One region of the Brevibacillus sp. MER 51 genome, then DNA from elsewhere that is predicted to be linked to it. Evidence: riboswitches for the same ligand, from Rfam matches in the RefSeq annotation. Region 1 holds a riboswitch; each other region holds the start of a gene.

Region 1 (5,421 bases):
GATGGGGATGCTTGATGATGACTGTTTTCATCTTTTTGACCATGGATTGGCTGCCTTGGAACATAGTTGCCTCCCTTTTTCCACATTGCAGAATATTATTCATATTTCGAAATGTTCATTATTAGTTTACACATTCTGATTTCTGACTGTCAATCTGTGATTCCTTGGAGTTTTTTTGCGATTCACAAAATTAGAGCAAATGGTTTAACATAGTTTCATATGAGAAGATAGATAAAAAAGGGGGGATGACCGTGATTCAATCGTTTGATCGAGCGATGGCGATTGCAACGGCACTTTCGTCGGATGAACATAGAAAATGGTGGACGATCAATGATTTAGCGAAGGAATGCCAGCTCCCGGTCAGCACCATTTATCGGCTGTTGTACACGTTGATGAAGCATGGACTGGTAGAGCAGGATGCTGCGACCAAGCAATATACGTTGGGGATAAAATGGATGGAGTTCGGCTTGCGCGTGCTTGATCGGATCGATTATCGGAAGGTGATCAAGCCGATGATCGAGGAGCTCGCCAGAGAAGTGAACGAAAGTGTTTATTTCAGTCAGCCTAGCGGACTCGAATCCATTGTCGTCGATCGCGTAGACAGTCAGCATAATATTCGCATCTACGACCAGTTGGGCTTGCGGATTCCGATGCATATCGGTGCGGCCAATAAAGTCGTGCTGGCCCACATGCCTGTGGAGGAAGCACGACAAACCGTAGTGCAGCTAGTGGGTGAAGAGCAGGTGCCTGCTTTTATGGAGAAGCTTCAGGAGATCAGGGCAGCTGGACATGCGGTCAGCTTTGCGGAGCGGACGGAAAATACGGCATCCGTCGCAGCACCGGTGATTGATTACACACAAAAGGTAGTCGGGGCATTAAGCATTGGAATTGTTACGTATGATTTGAAGGAGGAACGACTCCAGTATTTGATTGAACGGGTAAAGGATGTCGCTCTCAAAACCTCGCAACGGCTAGGCGGCCTGTCAAAGGCTTGACTGGCCTTTTTTTATTTTGATTTCCTTGTACCATTTCCCTTTTGCTGATGATCACAGTAGGAGCTGCTGCTTTGCTCTTCTCAAGCCCATTGTGGGTTACGCAACCAACAAGTAACTGTACATGCCGCGGCACGGGCTTATCTCCAACATAAATCGCTCAGTCCCCGACGGGAGAATGGATGCCATACGAATAAAGAGAGATACCAGGGGAAGACTCCTGGTGTTTCTTTTTGCATAATGCCTTCCCAGAAATTGCATAGTAAAGCGTGAGGGGAGGGACAAATGTGGAAGTACTCGGAGAAAGCATACTTGTCATCGGGCGCGTATGCACGATTATTCCTTTATTACTGATCATCACCTTGTTCATGGGGAAGCGCTCGATTGGTGAGCTACCTGTTTTTGACTTTATCATCATTATTACGTTGGGGTCAGTGGCGGGGGCTGACATTGCAGAGCCAGATGTCCGGCATATTCCGATTGCAGTAGCGATTCTGACGTTGGGCGTCCTGCAACGGGTCGTATCTCAGTTGTCCATTGTCTTTCGCTGGTTTGGCAGAATGGTTACATTTGAACCGACTGTCATTTTTTTTAACGGGACTTTTCACGTCAAAAACTTGAAAAAAATCCGCTATTCGCTCGATAATGTGCTCCATATGCTTCGCGAAAAAGATATTTTTGACCTGGCAGAGATTGATTTGGCCATTATCGAGGCGAATGGTCGTTTGACTGTGCTCAAGAAAGTAGAGCGGCAGGTCGTAACGAAACAGGATTTGGGTATCCAGACTTCTTCTACGGGAATGGCGTTGCCTGTCATTGTAGAAGGCAAGATTTATCCGGATGTACTGTCATACCGGAACCGCGGTGAACAATGGCTGGTGCACGAATTGAAGAAAAAGGGGATCGTGTCCGAACAAGTCTTTCTTGCAACAATCAATCGCCAAAATGAACTGCAGTTCACCTTGAAAAACGAAAAAGAACCACAAGTGCCCCCGCTGCATCATTAGCGATTGAATGGAAAAAGGCACAGTCCCTCTGCAAAAAAATTGCATGAAGTCACTGTGCCTTATACGGGAGCATAATGGTGAATTTGGTTCCTACTCGCGGTTTGCTTGATACATTGACCGTTCCGCCAATCGCATGGATGACATGATAGGAGTACGTCAACCCAAGACCGGTCCCGGTTGTTTTCGTAGAAAAGTAAATCGTTCCGAGGCGGCTGATCTGTCCTGCATCCATGCCGACACCGTTATCCTTGATCACCAATAGGGCTTTGTTTCGCTCGATGAGCAAGTCCAGGGAGACTTTTCCGTCCGAAATATCCGAGCATGCCTCGATGGCATTTTTGATGAAATTCACCAACACTTGCTTGAACTCATCTGGATTGGCCTTGATCGTAACAGGTCTCTCAAAGTCTTGCAGCGTAAGCTCCACGTTATGCATATTGGCAAAGGGGAGCATCACTTCACGGATGGCATGCAGATGCTCACTGACATTAATGATCTCATGCCGTTCCTTGAGCGGCTTGGAAATCGCAAGGTACTCGGTCAAAATGGCTTCTGTCCGTTGGATTTCATCGAGACTGATCCGAATGTATTGATCGACTTTTACCAAATTTTCCGGACATTCCTGTATTAATTTCAAGAAGCCTTTAACTGCTGTCAGCGGATTGCGAACCTCATGTGCGAGCGATGCAGCAACATGGCTCATCGTCTGGATTTTTTCGTTTTGCGCGTGGCGGATAAACAGCTCCTTATCCGAAACGCATTTGCTGAAAAGCGACATTAATAACCAGAGGCCGAAAAAGTTTTGAATAGGAATCACTATGGTGTAGTAAACGAGGTGTTGAGTTACATAGGTGGGAAAAAAGTAATAGGTAGTCCCTAAAGCAACCGCAGAAAAAATCGCACTCGTCATAAAAAGATACAGTGTTTTCCGATAACTGGCTTTGTAGTGTCGATACAAAAAGAGTGATATGACAAAATTGACTGTAAGGATCAGCAGGGCAACCCATGTTCCTTCGCCACCGAGGTAGTACCGATAAACCAAGGCTTCAATCAGAAGGAGCAAGGCAATCTCGACTCCGCCATAAACCAGTCCGAAAAGAATGATGACATGTCGGATATCAAAAAACATGCCATTCGTGACACTCGGGGCGAAGGTCATCGCGAGAAACATGCAGGCTGAGCTGGTGATGACAATAAAGGAACGGCTGTAGTTCCTCATTTTGTCACGGTAATAAATGTTGAAAAACACAAACGGGATAATGGCGAAACACCATTGAAGAATGACTTCTTTTAATAGACTCATGTAGCATCCCCATCGCAAATATTTGCTAGGCTTGTATCAATCTACGATAATTCGACAAGACACAACAAAATCCCTCTTGATGTTACAGAAGAAACTGGAATATTTATCAAGAAAGTTGTTTCGTAAACCTAGTTGACAGATAGGTAATTGCCAGATTATATTCTGTATATACTTATACAAACGTTTTGAAAATAGAAACAACTCTTATCAAGAGAAGGCTGAGGGAATGGCCCTATGAAGCCCGGCAACCTAGCACGAGAGAATGCGTTCTTTCGAGCCAAGGTGCTAACTCCAACAGGTAGAATACCTGACAGATAAGAGGCGAGAATCTTGTCGATTTTTGTCCTCTTTCTCTGTGAAAGAGGATTTTTTGCGTAGCTGTCGCGGGGAAGAAGCGCATTTCCAGTCTACGCTTCGGCCTCCGCCCCGCTGTGAGTGAAGACTGTCCGCTTCGGAAGAAATAGCGGGAGCGCTTCAAACCTGAAAACGCGAATGCGTTTTTGTATGTAATAAAAGCTGAAATTCCCCGCTATTTCTTCCTACGCTGAGATGGGCTCCAGAGGCGCTTGGACTGGAAATGCGCTTCTTCTACGAAGTTTCTTTCCTTTTTGAAAGTGAAATCAAAAGAAGCTTCGATCGAATGAGGGGAAACAAAATTTTTAATTTTGTTATGTGTTTTAAAAAGAAAAAGGGGGAACATCTCAATGAAAAAGAAACTCGGTCTGATCACATCACTTGTTTTGGCAGCATCTGTTCTTGTGACGGCATGCGGCAGCGGGGCAACAACGGGAACCGGCAGCACAAACGGCAGTGCTTCGGGAGAGAAGGCGAAGAGAATCGCATTGATCATGCGTCAGAACGTAGGAACGTTTTCTGCACAATACATCAATGGCGTGAAGACAGAGGTGGAGAAAAACGGCGGCGAGTTGACCGTTTTCAATGCAGATACCGATCTGGCAAAAATGGCGTCCAATCTCGATGCGGCTGTGAACCAAAAGTTCGACGGCATTCTGATTGATCATGGTACGGCGGAAGCGTTGCAGCAGGGCACGCAAAAGGCTGTGGATAAAAAAATCCCGGTCGTTCTGTTTGATACAGACATCAACATTCCGGGTGTGCCAGTTGTGGCGCAGGATGACAACAAGTTGGCAGAGCTGAGCCTGGAGAAGCTGGCGGCAGATACAAACGGCAAAGGCAATATTGTGAAAATTTGGGTAGCTGGCTTTGCGCCTATGGAAAAGCGCCAAGTGACCTATGAAGCTTTCCAGAAGAAATATCCGGATTTGAAAGAGATTGCGGCATTCGGTTCTGCTACCAACAATACGGCCCTCGATACACAAACGCAGATGGAAGCGATCTTGAAAAAGTATCCGAACAAAGGTGACATCACAGCGGTATGGGCGGCATGGGATGAATTTGCCAAAGGGGCGACACGCGCCATCCAGCAAGCAGGCCGTACGGAAATCAAAGTATACTCCATCGATTTGAGCGATGAGGATCTGCAAATGATCCAGGCGGAAAACTCTCCGTGGGCAGCGACGGCAGCAGTAGACCCATCCAATATCGGACGCATCCATGCCCAAACCGTGTTCCAAAAAATCAAAGGCGAGCAGGTGCCAGACAACGTGAAGCTAACCCCAGTGCTGGTGAAACAAGAGGACCTGCCGAAGGATAAAAAAGCAACGATGGGCGACCTGTCCCAATACGTACAAGAGTGGGGCAAGTAAGAACCAAATTGGCTTTTCCCGTTGAGCTGTAACCGTCAACGGGATTTTTCCTTATAGAGGTGGGAACACGCAGGTAAACAGGAGGTGTGAAACATGTCCACATTGCAGATGAAAGGGATGGCGAAGCAATTTTCTGGGGTTCCTGCCCTGCGATCCGTTAATTTTGAGGTGCGTGCAGGAGAGGTTCACGCACTGCTCGGAGCCAATGGCGCGGGAAAGAGTACCTTGATGAAAATTCTCACGGGAGCGTATCAGGCAGATGGCGGTACGATCACCATCGATGGACAGGCTGTGACGATCAATTCGCCGCAGGATGCCAAAGCACAGGGCATCCAATGTGTATATCAGGAAGTGGACACCGCCTTGATCCCGTATTTGAGCGTCGCCGAAAA
Region 2 (5,421 bases), on a different contig from region 1:
CCACTCGTGTCTGGATTGATGACCCGTTTTGGGAAGGGGTACCTTTTTATATTCGCACGGGAAAAAGACTGCAAGAGAAGTCAACCAGGATCGTTATTGAGTTCAAAAATCCACACGAAAAGCTATACCAGGAGCAAAATGAAACGACAGCGCCTAATTTGTTGATCATCAGTGTGAATCCGAACGAAGGTATTGCTTTGCAGGTAAATAGTAAGAATCCGACAAATAGCGGTAAGATTGAGCCGGTGACGGTAGATTTCAGTGCAGGGACAAAAGACGTGCCAGAAGCGTACGAGCTGCTCTTGTTCGATGCACTCCGGGGGGATTCCACTTACTTTGCGCATTGGGATGAGGTCCGGTTGTCGTGGGAGTGGGTGACACCGATTTTGGAAGCCTTCGCTGAAAATTTGGTGCCGCTCTTCACGTATGAAGCCGGCTCATTCGGACCAAAGGCCGCAGAGCAATTGCTTGCAGCAGACGGATTCGAGTGGTGGCTCGATAAGGTCGAAGAACGAGTGCCAGTCACTGCAACGAGATAGAAAAAGAAAAGGGAGCGGATGAGATGCGATTTGGCGTAATCGGAACGAACTGGATCACCGAGGAATTCATCCAGGCTGGTCAAGAAGTAGAAGGATTTTCTCTTCAGGCTGTTTATTCACGTACCATCGAACGCGCCAAGGAAATCGCTGACAAGTACCATGCTCCATTCGCCTATAGCAGCATAGAAGAAATGGCTGCAAGCAAAAATATTGACGCGGTCTATATTGCGAGCCCCAACTCCTGCCACGCGGAACAAGCGATCCAGTGCATGGACGCGGGGCTGCACGTATTGTGTGAAAAGCCACTCGCTTCCAATGCAATTGAGGTAGAAGAAATGATCGAGGCAGCGAAAAGAAATGACGTGCTTCTCATGGAGGCTGTCAAATCTACACTGTTGCCCAATTTTTTTGCGATACAAGACAACCTTCACAAGCTGGGAAAAGTACGGCGTTTTATTGCGAGCAATTGCCAATATTCTTCGCGCTATGACGCCTACCGCGAAGGGAAGGTTTTACGTGCTTTTGATCCTGCTTTTTCAAACGGAGCCTTGATGGACATCGGTATTTATTGTCTTTATCCGTTACTCATCCTTTTTGGCAGACCAGACGACGTCAAAGCAGGAGGAATTGTGCTTGATTCTGGCGTGGATGGAGAAGGCAGTATGCTGTTGAAGTATCGCCAAATGGATGCCATCATTAGCTACTCGAAAATTACGACCTCCTATCAGCCAGCAGAAATTCAAGGGGAGGATGCCACGATGGTGATCGATCGAATCAACCATCTCAAAGAAGTGGACATTCGTTACAGGGACGGACGAATCGAGCAAGTAACAAGGCCACAGACCCCGAAGACTATGCACTATGAAATAAGAGAATTCTTGCGCTTGGCAAGGATTGGGGCCAGACAATCCGCAACGAATTCGCATGAAGTTTCCAAAATGGCCATGCAGGTCATGGATGAAGCGAGAAGACAGATGGGGATTGCTTTTCCAGCGGATCGAAAAAAACAGTAGGCAAAGGGGAGTGGGTTTGGGATGAAAATGTATGATGTAACCGCCACCGTGTACGAAGGAATGACGGTATATAAAAACAAGCCGGAAAAGCAGCCGAAAATACATACGGCTACCAGTGGGTATGTAACCGAATCGAGAATCGATATGGACCTTCACACGGGTACCCATGTGGATGCTCCCCTGCACATGGTGAATGCTGGCGATACATTTGAGAGTATTTCCTTGGAGAAGCTAGTGGGCAATTGCAAGGTTCTCGATCTCACAGCTGTAGAAGACAGGATCACACGCGCTGACTTGGAGAGATTCGATCTTGCGCGGGGAGATTTTGTCCTGTTTAAAACGAAAAACTCTTTTGAAGAGGCGTTCTCTTTTGAATTCATCTTTCTGTCAGAGGAAGGTGCGGAATATGTAAGTGAGCTGGGGGTGCGGGGTATTGGTACCGATGCACTTGGAATCGAACGTAGTCAGGAAGGTCACCCCACACATAAAAAGCTGTTTGCAGCGGGAGTCATTGTCATTGAAGGCTTGCGGCTAGCAGAGGTCCCGCCAGGCGAGTACTTTCTGGTAGCTGCCCCACTCAAGCTGATTGGCACCGATGCAGCCCCGGCAAGGGTCCTACTGTTTGAAGGTTTACATAGCAATTTGTCTATCGAAACTGAATGACGAGGAGTGGGAAGCATATGCTCAGACGACCAGAGCGGGATGAATACGCTGCTTATTTTGACTATTATATTGGACTTGTACCCGAGGGGGAGCTGCAAACGATCCTCACACAACAAGGAGAGAGGCAAGTCGCATTATTTTCCTCACTTGCGCCCGAGCAAATGGATTATCGGTATGCACCAGGCAAATGGACGGTAAAAGAGGTTTTGGGTCATCTCGTCGATACAGAACGCATCATGAGCTATCGCTTGTTAAGAATCGCGAGAGGAGATCAGACACCCCTCGTTGGTTTTGATGAGAATGCTTTTGTCGAACACGGGTATTTTCAGCTAAGAGACCTGTCTGATTTACTGGAAGAGTATAAGGCTGTTCGTGCTTCCACCATCGCGCAGGTCCGCGGAATCTCTCCGGAAGCATGGTTGCGTACAGGACTTGCCAACGGAAACAAACTATCTGCAAGGACATTGGCCTACGCGATTGCTGGACATGAAGCTCACCACACTACCATTTTGAAAGAGCGGTATTTGGGGGAAGGTAAAATGTGAGGGTAGTAGTGAGAAAGACAATTTCATAGGTGGAAACAGGTTCTTTAGGGCGTAAACATATTCGCCACAAGGATAATAGGGAAGCTCGGTGCAAATCCGACACGGTCCCGCCACTGTAAGAGGGGAGTCAGCGTCCAACAAGCCACTGGTCTATCCAAATAGACGGGGAAGGCGACGCTAGACGATGAACCCATAGTCAGGAGACCTGCCTGTTTCGACAACACTGATAGACCTACGGGAGATAGGGAGGTGTTAGAGATGGCTTGCGAAAAACAGCGAGTGGACAAGTACGTCCCTCTTTTTCTGGCATTTTCTAACGATCGTCACGGTCGAGCGGAAAATGCTTTTTTTATTTTGGGCAGGATAAAAGAAGAGGAGGGCGTATGATGATTCAAGTTTTTATTTGCCAATGGTGCGGATATGTTGAGGAAAAGGAGCTGCCTGAGGACTGCCACGAGGGCGTGTTTCATTGCACTTGCTGCAGTATGGAAGAGGTAGAGAGCCTGTTCACCTACAACTGAAAGCTTTGCCAAAATCAGCTTGCAATCAGAAAAGAAAGAATTTTGTTGACGCTTGCCTTGGAATTTCTTAGAATAAAGCTCAACAGCATAAATGGTTCTTATCCAGAGAGGTGGAGGGTCTGGCCCGATGAAGCCCGGCAACCGTTGCATATAGCGACAAGGTGCCAATTCCTGCGAGACGTTTCGTCTCGAAAGATAAGAAGCGGGTTACTCCATTGGTAGATGAACCTTCTTCTTAGCGAAGAAGGTTTTTTAATTTCATATTTTCTTTATCCAGAGAGGTGGAGGGACTGGCCCGATGAAGCCCGGCAACCGTCACGCATATTTTGTGACAAGGTGCCAATTCCTGCAGGACATATACGTCCTGGGAGATAAGGAGGGGGAGCATTAGCTACTTACAAGCCTTCTTCTTATCGAAGATGGCTTTTTCTTTTTATCCAAAATTCGGGGTATGGGGTGGTTAGAATGAGTGCAGAAGTGGTACGCGTAGGATTATTGGGATTGGGGACAGTGGGTGGAGGCGTAATCAAAACGATTCGCTCGCAACAGGAGAAGCTGGCTACTCGTCTGGGTAAACGAATTGAGATCGTCAAGGCATTGGTGCGTGACTCGGAAAAAGAGCGGGCGGTTCATGTCGACCCGGCTTTATTGACAACAGATTTTGAGGATGTATTGAGAAGCGATGTGGATATCGTGGTGGAGGTCATGGGTGGTGTAGAACCTACCTATGACTACGTTCGTGCTTTGATCGAAAAGGGCTGCCATGTGGTAACGGCCAACAAAGAGCTCCTGGCGAAAAAAGGAACAGAGCTAGTCGATTTGGCAAATCAGCATCAAGTGCATCTTGCCTATGAAGCGAGTGTGGCAGGGGGCATCCCGATCTTGAGTGTGCTGAGGCAGTTCCTTCGCACGAATGATATCCAAGGTGTTCGCGGTATTCTCAACGGAACAACGAACTTCATCTTGACGAAAATGGAAGCAGAGCAGCTCTCATATCAGGAGGTGCTCAAGCAAGCGCAGGAGCTGGGCTATGCGGAAGCAGACCCTCGTTCGGATGTAGAAGGCTTCGATGCTATGTACAAATTGTATATCTTGGCACAGCTTGTTTACGGAGAATCGCTGCCTTTAGCGGATGTTGTTCGTAAAGGAATTGCAGATTTGTCAGCAGGTCACATTCGGATTGCAAGCGAGCTGGGGTATCGGATCAAGCTGATCGCGCAGGCCTATCAAGCTGAGAAAGGAATTCGCCTATCTGTTGAACCAACTATGCTTCCGCTGAGCCATCCGTTGGCGCAAATCCACGACGCATTTAATGCTGTCCAGCTATCCGGCAACATCGTGGGGGACTTGCTGTTTACAGGAAGAGGGGCAGGAGAGCTTCCTACAGCAAGTGCAGTCGTGGAGGATTTGGCCTATTTATTGACACAGCCATTCACGCCGCATCCTACCTGGAAAGAAAAAACGGCTGACAAAGCTGGAGCTACATCGGACTCGGCAGAACACGTCCTGTGTTATCTTGAGGGCTCATGTCATACTGCGACGCCAGACCGAGTCTTGCATTTCCTTCAGCAGGCAGGAGTGAACGTGCATAAGCTAAAAGTCCAATTCGATTTGGGTGGCGTCTTGCGCGCAGGCTTGATCGTGACAGGAATCAGTGAAGAGCATGAGTCTTTCTTGAAAAATGATTTTGGCTTAGAAGTGCGCTGCTTCCCTGTTCTTGAATCTGCGTAAGGAAGAGGAATCATATGAAGAAAAGCCGTATTTCTAGGTATCTGGAAACACGGCTTCTTTTGTCAGGGGGCAGTCTCCACCGCATTAGCATGTGGCTGCACACGCCCGTCACTTTGAATGTCGACACTCTCAGAAATGGATTCGATGCGTTTTAGCAGGGCAGCGCCATTGCTTTCATTCATGGGTACGGCTTGTCCCAATTCTGCGTGAAACGGAAGCATCGTCAGTTCACAATCGCCGCTTTTCGTACAGCTTGCTTGCAGGACCATCGTTTCCCAAGTCTTGGGTTCGTTTGACCGTGTAAAAATGAAATTGCCAAGACTGTACGCAATCCATTTGTCGTTGTATCGTTCAAAGCCTTGAAGTACGTGGGGATGACCGCCAACAATCAAATCTGCACCAGCATCGA
Region 3 (5,421 bases), on a different contig from region 1:
CCCTTCTGCCATCAGCTGCAATACTTCCCGCTCGCGACGGGTAAGCGATTCGATCACTTTGGGATCGATGGCTTGCGACTCATCTACGGAGAAGCTACGCTCTGCCGTCCCTTCCTGCTCGCTCAGACGACGGAATTCTTCAATCAGCTTGCCCGTCACCTTTGGATGTATGTAAGCACCACCACTCGCCACTACACGCACAGCGTCAACGAGGTCTGACGTTCCCATTTCCTTCAGCAGGTAGCCAGACGCTCCAGCTCGGAGTGTACGATACACATATCCCTCATCATCATGAATCGAGAGCATAATCACACGAGTAGAAGGGCTTACCGAAATCACATTTTCCGCAGCAGAAACGCCATTTATGTTCGGCATGTTAATATCCATCAACAAGACATCCGGCTTGTGCTCTTCCGCCAATACTGTGGCTTCTCCTCCGTCCGCACCTTCCCCGACGACCTTGAAATCTTCTTCCATTTCCAATATTCGCTTTACGCCTTCGCGAAATAATTGATGGTCATCCACAATCACAATGCGGAGTTCTTGCTGTCTCTTATCCATGGTTCATCCCCCAGTACTTATTTACGTATCACGTCACAATTTTATCGGTATTTGGAATATAACCTTGGTTCCCTCTCCCGGAGCGGATTGCAGCTCGACACTGCCCTCTAAGAGCTGTACACGCTCACGCATTCCCAAGAGTCCAAAAGAGTTGCCATTCGCCATGCGTTTTTCCAGATCGAATCCGACCCCATCGTCTTTCACGACAAGGCTTAACGAATCTTGTACAAATTCCAGCTTCACTTGTACGGTCGTAGCGCCTGCGTGCTTTTCCACATTGTTCAGACATTCCTGAACCAACCGGAAGATCGCCGCCTTTACCGAACTGCGCAAAGGAGGCTCCACACCGAATACTACCAGATCGATAGAAGACTGAATACGCTCTTCGCATGTTTGAATATATTTTTGCAAGGTAGGTACTAGCCCTAAGTCATCTAATGCCATTGGACGCAAATCAAAAATAATACGCCGAACATCCGCCAAGCTCAAGCGTACCATTTCCTTCAACTCGTGAAGTTCCATTTGCGCTTCCAAAATGCGCTCGTTCTTCAACATGCGCTCTACAATTTCCGAACGCAGCACGACATTCGCCATCGATTGAGCTGGACCGTCGTGAATCTCGCGCGCGACACGCTTGCGCTCTTCTTCTTGAGCCTGGATGACCTTTAGGCCCATCAACTGATGCTGCTTAGCCGATTCCAGCGCCTCACCTATCTTGCTTAAGTCACCTGTCAAGTAGCCAAGCACGACGCCCATTTGAGAAACCAACTTTTCTGCACGGACGATGGTTTCTTCCAAGGTACGCAACTGCCGCTCCAAATCATTTCTTCTGCGCTTCAAATTGTTTTCCCGCTCGCGGTAAATGGACAATTCTACCTGAATACGGCTCGCCTCTTCATACGCAACCCGGATATCCTCCTCCGTGTACATATGAAAATTACGACTGACCAGCACGAGCTTGTTGCGCGATTTGCGATACGCCAGTTCAAGCGCATCGACTTTTTGAATTACTTTGGAAATCTCTTGTCGAAGTTCATGTAAATCAAACTTCAATGAGTTGCCATGCTGTCTGGCGTTTTCAGCTATATCAAATATTTGGGTTTTACTCGTTTCTACGGTTTCAATCGTTCGCTTGATCACCCCGTCCAGCACGCTGATGTCTATCGCTTTGTTCATGATTGCTCTCCTTCAAACTCTTTTTTAGCCTTCGTGAACAACTGTTGGAGGTGCTCTTCTTCTACATCTCGCAGTCCCATGTCATTGCGCGGAATGGCAAACGGATCTGTTCCTTGTTTAACGAATCCACGATTGGATGTAAATACATAGCGATAGCCAGCTTGACGAGCTGTCTCCAGTACGATTGGACTTGTGAAGCCAAACGGCAAGGAGATAACTTCGATCTCTTGCTTCATCCATTCGCTTAAACTGACGCGAGATATACTAAAATCCACATAGAGGCGGTCTCTGTACTCTTTCTCGTCCTCTAAACGATGCAAGTCCTTCAGATAGACCGGAGCTGTTTCTGGGCCAAGATCGCCCCACTCATTTCGTTCTTCCTCTTCATGCAGACTGTACGTATGGGACCCGATCGTAACCAGTCCCGAATGAATCATTTCGTTAACTTGTTGACGCGTAAGTGGTGGCGTCATATTCTCCCGTTTTCGGTCAGCTACATCTCTTAAGCGCCCCGCAATCGCGAAGTTCACTGAAGGGTAGCCGTATGTACGTAAGATCGGAAATGCTTCTTTGTAGTAACTCTCATACCCATCGTCAAACGTAATCAAAACAGCATTCTCAGTCGGTAAGGTACCCGTCTCCATAAATCGCAGGAACTCCTCCAGCGAAATCGGATTCAGGTCGTTATCATGCAAAAATTTCATGTGTCGGGCAAATTGATCAGGAGCTATGACATACCGCTGATTCGATTGATCCGTGACATGATGGTACGTCAAAACCACAACCTGATTGTTATACCACTTTTTCGTTTGAACCGCTGCTTCTTCAATTGGTGTGACGTTTGGCTCAGCATTTTTTGTCTCACTTATGCTTATAGACGTATCCACTTGGGGAAAAGGTTGCACTTCTTGTTTATTCTTTTTTTCCAGAAAAGATTCGCCTAACAACCCAATAGCCACTGCAAAAAACAAAAAAGTTAGAAACACGATCAGGAAGAGCCTTCTGTTCGGCAAAAAAACCCCTCCTCTACTTCCTCACTAGGAGATTCGACACAGTCCTACAAATTCCTGTGCAACAATTGACCCAATAATTGGATGACTTTGCACCTAACATGAAAAAGAGCCCAGTAGCAATACCAGGCTCTTTTTATGTCATTCAGCAATATTACAGTTGAGCAGCCTCTTGCTTCAGAACTTCTGCTTTGTCTGTTTGCTCCCAAGGAACATTCAGGTCATTGCGTCCGAAGTGGCCATATGCAGCTGTTTGTTTGTAGATAGGACGACGCAGGTCGAGTTGCTTGATGATACCAGCAGGACGCAGGTCGAAGTGTTTGCGAACCAATTTCACCAGAGCTTCTTCGGAAATGGTACCTGTACCGAAAGTATCTACTGCGATGGAAACTGGCTGTGCTACACCAATTGCGTAAGCAACTTGTACTTCGCATTTGTCTGCGAGGCCAGCAGCCACAATGTTTTTCGCTACATAACGAGCTGCGTAAGCACCGGAACGGTCAACTTTTGTTGGATCTTTACCGGAGAACGCACCGCCGCCATGACGAGCATAACCGCCGTAAGTATCTACGATGATTTTGCGGCCAGTCAAGCCAGCATCCCCTTGTGGTCCGCCAATTACGAAACGGCCAGTTGGGTTGATGAAGTATTTGGTTTCAGCGTCCAACAGTTCAGCTGGAACAACTGGTTTGATTACGTGTTCAACCAGATCTTGCTTGATTTGCTCCAGAGTTGTTTCAGGAGCATGTTGGGTAGAGATAACGATTGTATCGATGCGAACTGGTTTGTCGCCATCGTACTCAACGGTTACTTGTGTTTTTCCGTCAGGACGGAGGTAAGCAAGTGTTCCGTTTTTACGCACTTCAGTCAGACGACGAGCCAATTGGTGGGACATGCTGATCGGAAGTGGCATCAGCTCAGGTGTTTCATTGCAAGCAAAACCAAACATCAAACCTTGGTCACCAGCACCAATAGCTTCGATCTCAGCGTCAGTCATTTTGCCTTCGCGCGCTTCCAATGCTTGGTCTACACCAAGTGCAATGTCAGCGGACTGCTCGCCAATTGCAGTAATAACACCGCAAGTGTCAGCGTCAAAACCGAATTTCGCACGGTCATAGCCGATTTCACGAATGGTTTCACGAACGAGCTTTTGGATATCCACATAAGTGTTTGTAGTGATTTCACCTGCTACGAGAACCAAACCAGTAGTTACGGAAGTTTCGCAAGCTACGCGAGCGTTAGGATCTTTGGACAGGATCGCATCCAAGATGGAGTCGGAAATTTGGTCACAAATTTTATCCGGATGTCCTTCAGTTACAGATTCGGATGTAAACAGACGACGACCTTTTTGCAAAGCCATGAGAAAATACCTCCTTTGACCTCATACAAATAGTGTGGTAGCCGAGTCAGGATTTTATCTACGTAAACGCAAATAAAAAACCTTTTCCGTTTTTTAGGAGGAAAAGGTTTGAGCGTTTTTTGCTTCCTTCATCCTCTTATCGGCCAGAACAGATGTCCGTTCTGCTGGTTAGCACCGCTCTAGATCGGTTGCCGGGCTTCATAGGGCCAGTCCCTCCGCCTGCTCTGGATAAGAGTATCCATTACGGATAATAGAATAATTGTTTTTTTCAGAGATGTCAATAGGAAAAATTTTACTTATAGTTGATAGGCCTTGGAAAGTACCACTACTACCTCGGCACGAGTTGCCCTTCCATTCGGTTTAAAAGAAGAACCGTACCCATTAACCCAATTTCTTGATGTCAAAGCCTCAATAGCAGGAGAAGCCCAGTGACTCGTTGGCACATCCTGATAATTTGAGGTACCACGGTTATACATCAACACATTACGTGCTCGCGCGATCATTACCGCCATCTCTGCACGCGATATCGGCTGATCCGGCTTCATTTCATTCCTCGGGTACCCTTTCAAAATTCCCAATTGGTAGGCTACACCTAGATTGTGATACGCCCAGTGCCGCTTTGGCATATCCCGGAAGGTCGTTTTTCCGGTATAGGTAGTCGCTACCTTGGAACCGGTCGCACGCATCGATTTAAGCAGCATGGTCGCAAACTCTGCACGGGTCACTGCCTGATTCGGCTTGAACGACGCGTCATTAAATCCATTTACAATATCGCGTGAGCTGAGTCTGACGATCTCTGAGCGCGCCCAGTGGTCCGAAATATCGCGATAGCCGGCTATCAATTTTTGCTGCGTCACCGTGAGTCGGTACGATTCATATTTGAACGAAGTACCGCTATTAAGGCGCACATAATATTTTCCTGGCTGCAGACGCAAACCGATAATATCGTTTCCTCGGTTAGACAGCTCCGCTACCTCATTCGTCGAAGCAATCGCATAGTTCATGTTTCGATCGCTGTAGAGCGCGAAACGAAAGCCGCTATCAACAGGAATGTATGGCGCTCGGAACGTTACATACGATTCACTATTCACAGTAAATTGGAACCAGTCGGAATCAGTAGCTGTCGGTATCGTCCCTGACATCACTGTCCCCCCGCTTAGCGGAGACGCTTTTTGATAGGTGTCATTCGGCTCATTAAAATCTTTTTTTACTGGCGTGTATCCCAGATCCAGCTGATATTCGCCATTCACCGCATTGCGATTGTACTCACTCACACGGATGTAATACTTGCCTGGTGACACTTCTTTTTGAACG
Region 4 (5,421 bases), on a different contig from region 1:
AGCCACTCTGATCTGCCTTGAACTTGGCTGCATACTCCTGCAAGACTTCCGGTGTATCGTTATCAGGGTCAAAAGAAATGGAAACAAACTCCACTTTGTCTCCGAACAGTCCCTTTTCCTTCAGCTGATCTTGCAGTTTGGCCATGTTGAACGTAGTCGCCGGACAAATATCCGGGCACTTGGTAAACATAAACTCTACCAATCGTACCTTGCCAGCACTTGAATTAAATGTATAGGTTGTTCCGTCACTGTTGTCCAAGGTGAAATCCGCGATCGGCTTCAACACTTCGATCTTCTCTTCTGTCATGTAATTATAACCAAATACTCCGATGATAGCCAAAAGGATAATACCAGCTAACACAGGAAACCAATGTTTTTTCATTGCAGATTCCTGCTGCAATTGTGCTCCTTCACTCACGGGTTGCTACCTCCCTGCTTGTCCCATGCGTGATGCCTCCTGATTACACACGGGAGGCATTCACACTGTTTCTATCACGTCTTACTGTTCCACTTCACCTGGCCATGCGAGCATGCCGCCAACCATATTTGCCACGTCGTATCCTTGTGCACTCAAATACTCTGTAGCTGTATTGCTTCTGGCACCACTGCGGCAAACCATCACAATCGGAATGTTCTTATCCAATTCATCAATGCGATGTGGCAAAAAGCCGAGCGGGATTAGCTTTGCCTCTTTAATGTGACCTGCATTCCACTCTTCCACTTCACGTACATCAATGACTTGCAGTTCCTCTTTGGCTTCCAGCTTTTCCAACAGCTCTTGTGGTGTAATTTCCTTTACTCCATGGCTCATCGCTATTTATCCTCCTATATGTACAATCAGATCAGTTGTAACCACCTCCATGATATCACACGCTTTTTTACTTTTCTAACGCGAAGAGCACTTGGCTTCACCATGCATCCATACTCCCCATTTTCTACCATTATCTCCTATTTCGCTGCGGCAATAGCCACACGGGATGTGAACAGCTTGAGACAAAACCGTTACAAATTAATGGCATGAGTGAACCACCTTCATTCATATATACATAAAAACCTCCCCGATAACTGTATATTTATCGTTGACAGCAAGGCTTTATTTTCATACAATTACGACAACAATTGTTTTCATCAAGAGCGGTGGAGGGACAGGCCCTACGAAGCCCGGCAACCAGCAGACTAGCTGCATGGTGCCAATTCCTGCAGAATCCAGTGATTCTGAGAGATGAACAAAAGCCCGTGCATGATGGAGCTTCTTCTTCTCAGGAGAATGCTCCGTTTTTTTATTTGCCGATTCCCCATAGTAAAAGGAGAGATGGACATGTCCGATCAACAACAATGGAAGCCAGAAACACTTGCGGTACACGGTGGACAGGAGGTTGACCCTGTAACAGGCTCGCGTGCTGTTCCGATCTATCAGACGACCTCCTATGTTTTCCGCGATACGGAGCATGCAGCCAACCTGTTTGGCTTAAAAGAGTTTGGGAACATCTATACACGTATCATGAATCCCACGCAGGATGTGTTTGAGAAGCGCGTTGCCTTACTTGAAGGTGGTGTTGGCGCACTCGCAACCGCATCCGGGCAAGCTGCCATTACATTCGCGATCTTAAATATTGCGCATGCAGGAGACGAAATCGTTGCTTCCAGCAGCCTCTACGGCGGTACCTACAACCTGTTCGCCCACACGCTTCCACGCCTTGGAATCAAGGTTCATTTTGCAGATCAATCCAATCCGGAAAATTTCCGGTCCTATATCAATGAAAAGACAAAAGCCGTGTTTTGCGAGACAATCGGAAACCCGCGCATTGATGTCGCTGATATCGGGGCGATCGCCCATATTGCTCACGAAAATGGCGTGCCTTTGATCGTGGACAACACCTTTGCAACTCCGATTTTGTGCCGTCCTTTTGAGCACGGGGCCGATATCGTCGTGCACTCCACCACCAAATTCATCGGCGGCCACGGAACGGCAATTGGCGGTATCATTGTAGACTCTGGAAAATTCGACTGGAACAACGGAAAATTCCCAGGTCTGACTACACCAGACCCCAGCTATCATGGCGTCGTCTATACAGAAGCAGTCGGTCCGCTTGCCTATATTATCAAGGCCCGTGTTCAGCTCCAGCGCGATATCGGAGCAGCAGTCGCCCCGATCAACTCCTTCTTGTTCCTGCAAGGATTAGAAACTCTGCATCTGCGCATCGAGCGGCATAGCCAAAACGCCTTGGCAGTAGCCCAATTCCTTGCCAATCACTCTGCCGTAGAGTGGGTGAGTTATCCGGGATTGGAGTCAGACTCCCAGCGTGAATTGGCCCAAAAATATTTGCCAAAAGGTGCTGGCGCGATTCTGACCTTTGGCATTCGCGGTGGCGTTGAGGCAGGAAAAGCATTGATCGAGTCAGTGAAGCTGTTCTCTCATCTCGCAAATGTCGGAGACTCCAAGTCACTCATCATTCACCCAGCAAGCACAACACATCAGCAGATGACGGAAGAAGAGCAGGCAGCAGCCGGAGTGACCCCGGGACTTATTCGCCTCTCCGTCGGCACAGAATCCATTGACGATATCATTTCCGATTTGGAGCAAGCCCTGCAGCGTGCGTTGCAATTATCCACGGTAGGTTAACCATACCTTTACAGAAAGAAGAATCATGTCATCTCTTTGGATAGAGATTTTGTGATTCTTCTTTTCCTTTTCTATTTTCGTTCGAAAAACATTGAATTTAACATTCGGTATTTATAAAATACAATCATGCACAAATTTTGGAAGGATGATCACATGAAGATTTTGAACATTGGCAGTGAACGAACGACCTACCGGGTTGATCTCTCGTATTCTCCTTTATTCGAAGCTGCCCTGGGAATCGCTGCCGCTACCTACGATCAATTGCATCACACGATGGAACACCCTCCTGCCTACTGGCGCCAACTGTTGGACGAGCTATCACCTTCTGTACGGCAAGAGGTCGAATATGCGAAGGAGCACAACACGTGGAAGACGCTTTTGCAACTGCTTGATCTCTGCCCTTTCGCTGATCTGGATTCCTTCCTCTCGTATGTCAGAGAGCTCTCAACCGAACAGCTCCGATACGAGGCCCTCCCTTATCTCGGTGAAAATATGCAGGAAGCACGGCGGAAGGCTGCACAAGGAAGCGAAGATGATTGCGCCGCTTTGCAGGAAGCGTGCCGTGCGCACCTCTTTTTTGAATCGTATATCGGCCATATTACTTCCGTTGATGCAGAAGAGCTGCGGGGCCATATTCTCCAATTGATGGAAGGCTGGTATACCACTCACATCAAGCCGCGTGAGGAAGAAATCGTTCGCATGCTAGAACGGGATTGGTCGCAAAAGCAAAACAAGCTAGGAAAGCTCACCCCGGAAGCCTTGGTAGAGTATGCGACGGGTTCGAACTACCTCCCTGAGCCTTCCGTGACACGCGTACTGCTGATTCCACAAGCGATCTATCGCCCGTGGACCGTACAGGCCGATGCTGTCGGGACGAAAATTTTTTATTACCCTGTGGCCGACGAAAATTTGCACGATGCTGTAGATCCTTATCAGCCACCCCATTCACTGGTGCAAGCCTTAAAAGCACTCGGAGACGAGCACAGGCTACGCATGATCAAATTGCTGGCGGAAAAGGACCTGAGTCTGCAAGAGATAACCGATCAACTCTCCATGGCGAAATCGACCGTGCACCATCACCTGTCCATGCTGCGGTCTGCCCATCTCGTTGAACAAGCAGGCTCCCGTTACAGACTACGCCGTCATACGCTGGACAAGCTTCCCCTGATGTGGGATGACTTCCTGAACAGGAGCAACCCATGAACCAAACCGCGGTACAAGCCTCTGTCTGGCAGCAGCGTTCTTACCGTTGGATTCTTTTCGGTCAGCTCATTTCAGAACTCGGCGCCTCACTCGGTACCCTCGCCAATAGCTGGTTGATCTATCAGGCAACAGGCTCACAAGGTGCGGTCGGACAGATGTGGCTTCTGTATTTTTTGCCGTCGCTTGCGATTCAGTTGGTAGCCGGGCCGTACATCGACCGATTCGATAAGAAGCGTGTCATGCTTTTTTCTCAATGGATGCGAGCTGCTGCGTTTTGTTTGTCCTTTGCAGTCATTACTTCCGGGACAGAATCACTCTGGCCGCTGTATTTCACTTCTTTGATCAACGGTCTCGTCCAACCGCTGTATGTGCCAGCCAGTCAGTCGCTCCTCCCTGCTCTGGTCAAAAGAGAGCAACTCCTCCAAGCCAATGCCTATTTGGATAGCGTCCTGCGAATTGCCTTGATTACAGGTCCGCCTTTGGCTGGAATTCTCGTGGCGAGTATTGGTGGTGAGGCCGTACTCGCATTGGTCGCGATCAGCTATGCGCTCAGCGGTTTCTTTCTGGTTCTTTGTCCAATCGCCCCAGCGGATACTGCCAACAAGAAGCAATCCTGGTTCGTCATGTTTAAGGCTGGTCTAGCGATTTTTTGGCAGAAACCCCTTCTGCTCTGGCTTGGCCTGTACTCAGCTCTCGTCCAATTTGCTGTCGGAGTCACACTCGTACTAAACCTGCCTTTTGTAGCCGGCGAGCTGCAAGGCACCTCGTTTCATGTAGGCTTGTTCTTGGCTGGCTATCCATTGGGATATTTCTTCGGCTCCTTGCTCGTCCCTCGCTTCCGTAGCAGCTTCGGACAGCCCCTGATCATGTTGGGATCACTGGTACTAGGTGGCTTGAGCTTTGTTGCGATAGGCTGTACTCATGACATCTGGCTCGCAATCACCATCGAACTACTGGCTGGTCTGTTTGCTCCCTTTTTCCAGGTACACAGCACAAGCCTGTATCAGCTTCACGTTCCTTCCGAGCTAATGGGGCGTGTACTGTCTGTCCGCTTACTCATCGTGCGTGCGACGATGCCCGTCGGTATTTGGCTTGGTGGACAGCTGAGCGATCAGGTAGGGATTCGCCCTCTTTACATCTCTGTAGGTGCCATCATCGTGTTCGCCGCGCTGACGGGAATATTATTTCGAAAATTTGTAACTAACAGGATATTCCATATATAATAAGAACCGTACGACTCCTCAATTTTGAATGGGAAAAGGAGAATTTTCATGAGTCATCCGACATTGGATAACCTTCAGCATGCTGTCAGCAGCGTCATCGTGGGCAAGGAAAGTCAGATCCGCCTATTAGTAACGGCATTGCTCGCCCGTGGACACGTATTGCTGGAGGACTTGCCCGGAATGGGAAAAACCGTGCTTGCCAAAACATTGGCGCAAGCGATTGGTGGCTCTTACAACCGTCTGCAATTCACCGCGGATCTACTGCCATCTGATGTCGTCGGTCTACACGTGTTCAATCAACGAACAAGTGAATTCTAACTGCGCAAGGGACCTGTTTTTGCGGATGTCTTGCTCGCAGATGAAATAAACCGG

The links. Region 1 has a riboswitch for S-adenosylmethionine ahead of M3630_RS21095 (sugar ABC transporter substrate-binding protein). Riboswitches for the same ligand answer to the same signal wherever they lie in the genome.
Region 2: another riboswitch for S-adenosylmethionine. It lies ahead of M3630_RS13095 (homoserine dehydrogenase); the one in region 1 lies ahead of M3630_RS21095 (sugar ABC transporter substrate-binding protein).
Region 3: another riboswitch for S-adenosylmethionine. It lies ahead of metK (methionine adenosyltransferase); the one in region 1 lies ahead of M3630_RS21095 (sugar ABC transporter substrate-binding protein).
Region 4: another riboswitch for S-adenosylmethionine. It lies ahead of M3630_RS24790 (homocysteine synthase); the one in region 1 lies ahead of M3630_RS21095 (sugar ABC transporter substrate-binding protein).

Annotation. Positions count from the first base shown of each region.
Region 1 covers NZ_JAMAUS010000010.1:156,274-161,694, forward strand. Annotated here, with positions in the region: gene M3630_RS21075 (dimethylarginine dimethylaminohydrolase family protein) at 1-64, opposite strand, end outside; gene M3630_RS21080 (IclR family transcriptional regulator) at 252-995, shown strand; gene M3630_RS21085 (DUF421 domain-containing protein) at 1,280-1,999, shown strand; gene M3630_RS21090 (ATP-binding protein) at 2,049-3,302, opposite strand; SAM riboswitch class I at 3,504-3,623, shown strand; gene M3630_RS21095 (sugar ABC transporter substrate-binding protein) at 4,007-5,029, shown strand; gene M3630_RS21100 (sugar ABC transporter ATP-binding protein) at 5,123-5,421, shown strand, end outside.
Region 2 covers NZ_JAMAUS010000005.1:194,502-199,922, reverse strand. Annotated here, with positions in the region: gene zwf (glucose-6-phosphate dehydrogenase) at 1-539, shown strand, start outside; gene M3630_RS13115 (Gfo/Idh/MocA family protein) at 563-1,552, shown strand; gene M3630_RS13110 (cyclase family protein) at 1,574-2,215, shown strand; gene M3630_RS13105 (DinB family protein) at 2,233-2,760, shown strand; cobalamin riboswitch at 2,781-2,987, shown strand; gene M3630_RS13100 (hypothetical protein) at 3,144-3,281, shown strand; SAM riboswitch class I at 3,377-3,483, shown strand; SAM riboswitch class I at 3,548-3,659, shown strand; gene M3630_RS13095 (homoserine dehydrogenase) at 3,747-5,012, shown strand; gene M3630_RS13090 (CapA family protein) at 5,075-5,421, opposite strand, start outside.
Region 3 covers NZ_JAMAUS010000006.1:299,918-305,338, reverse strand. Annotated here, with positions in the region: gene M3630_RS15460 (response regulator) at 1-561, opposite strand, end outside; gene M3630_RS15455 (sensor histidine kinase) at 595-1,737, opposite strand; gene M3630_RS15450 (polysaccharide deacetylase family protein) at 1,734-2,750, opposite strand; gene metK (methionine adenosyltransferase) at 2,902-4,107, opposite strand; SAM riboswitch class I at 4,241-4,342, opposite strand; gene M3630_RS15440 (S8 family peptidase) at 4,404-5,421, opposite strand, start outside.
Region 4 covers NZ_JAMAUS010000014.1:103,317-108,737, reverse strand. Annotated here, with positions in the region: gene M3630_RS24800 (SCO family protein) at 1-418, opposite strand, end outside; gene M3630_RS24795 (rhodanese-like domain-containing protein) at 500-811, opposite strand; SAM riboswitch class I at 1,123-1,229, shown strand; gene M3630_RS24790 (homocysteine synthase) at 1,319-2,623, shown strand; gene M3630_RS24785 (ArsR/SmtB family transcription factor) at 2,777-3,826, shown strand; gene M3630_RS24780 (MFS transporter) at 3,823-5,049, shown strand; partial or broken gene M3630_RS24775 (AAA family ATPase) at 5,098-5,421, shown strand, end outside.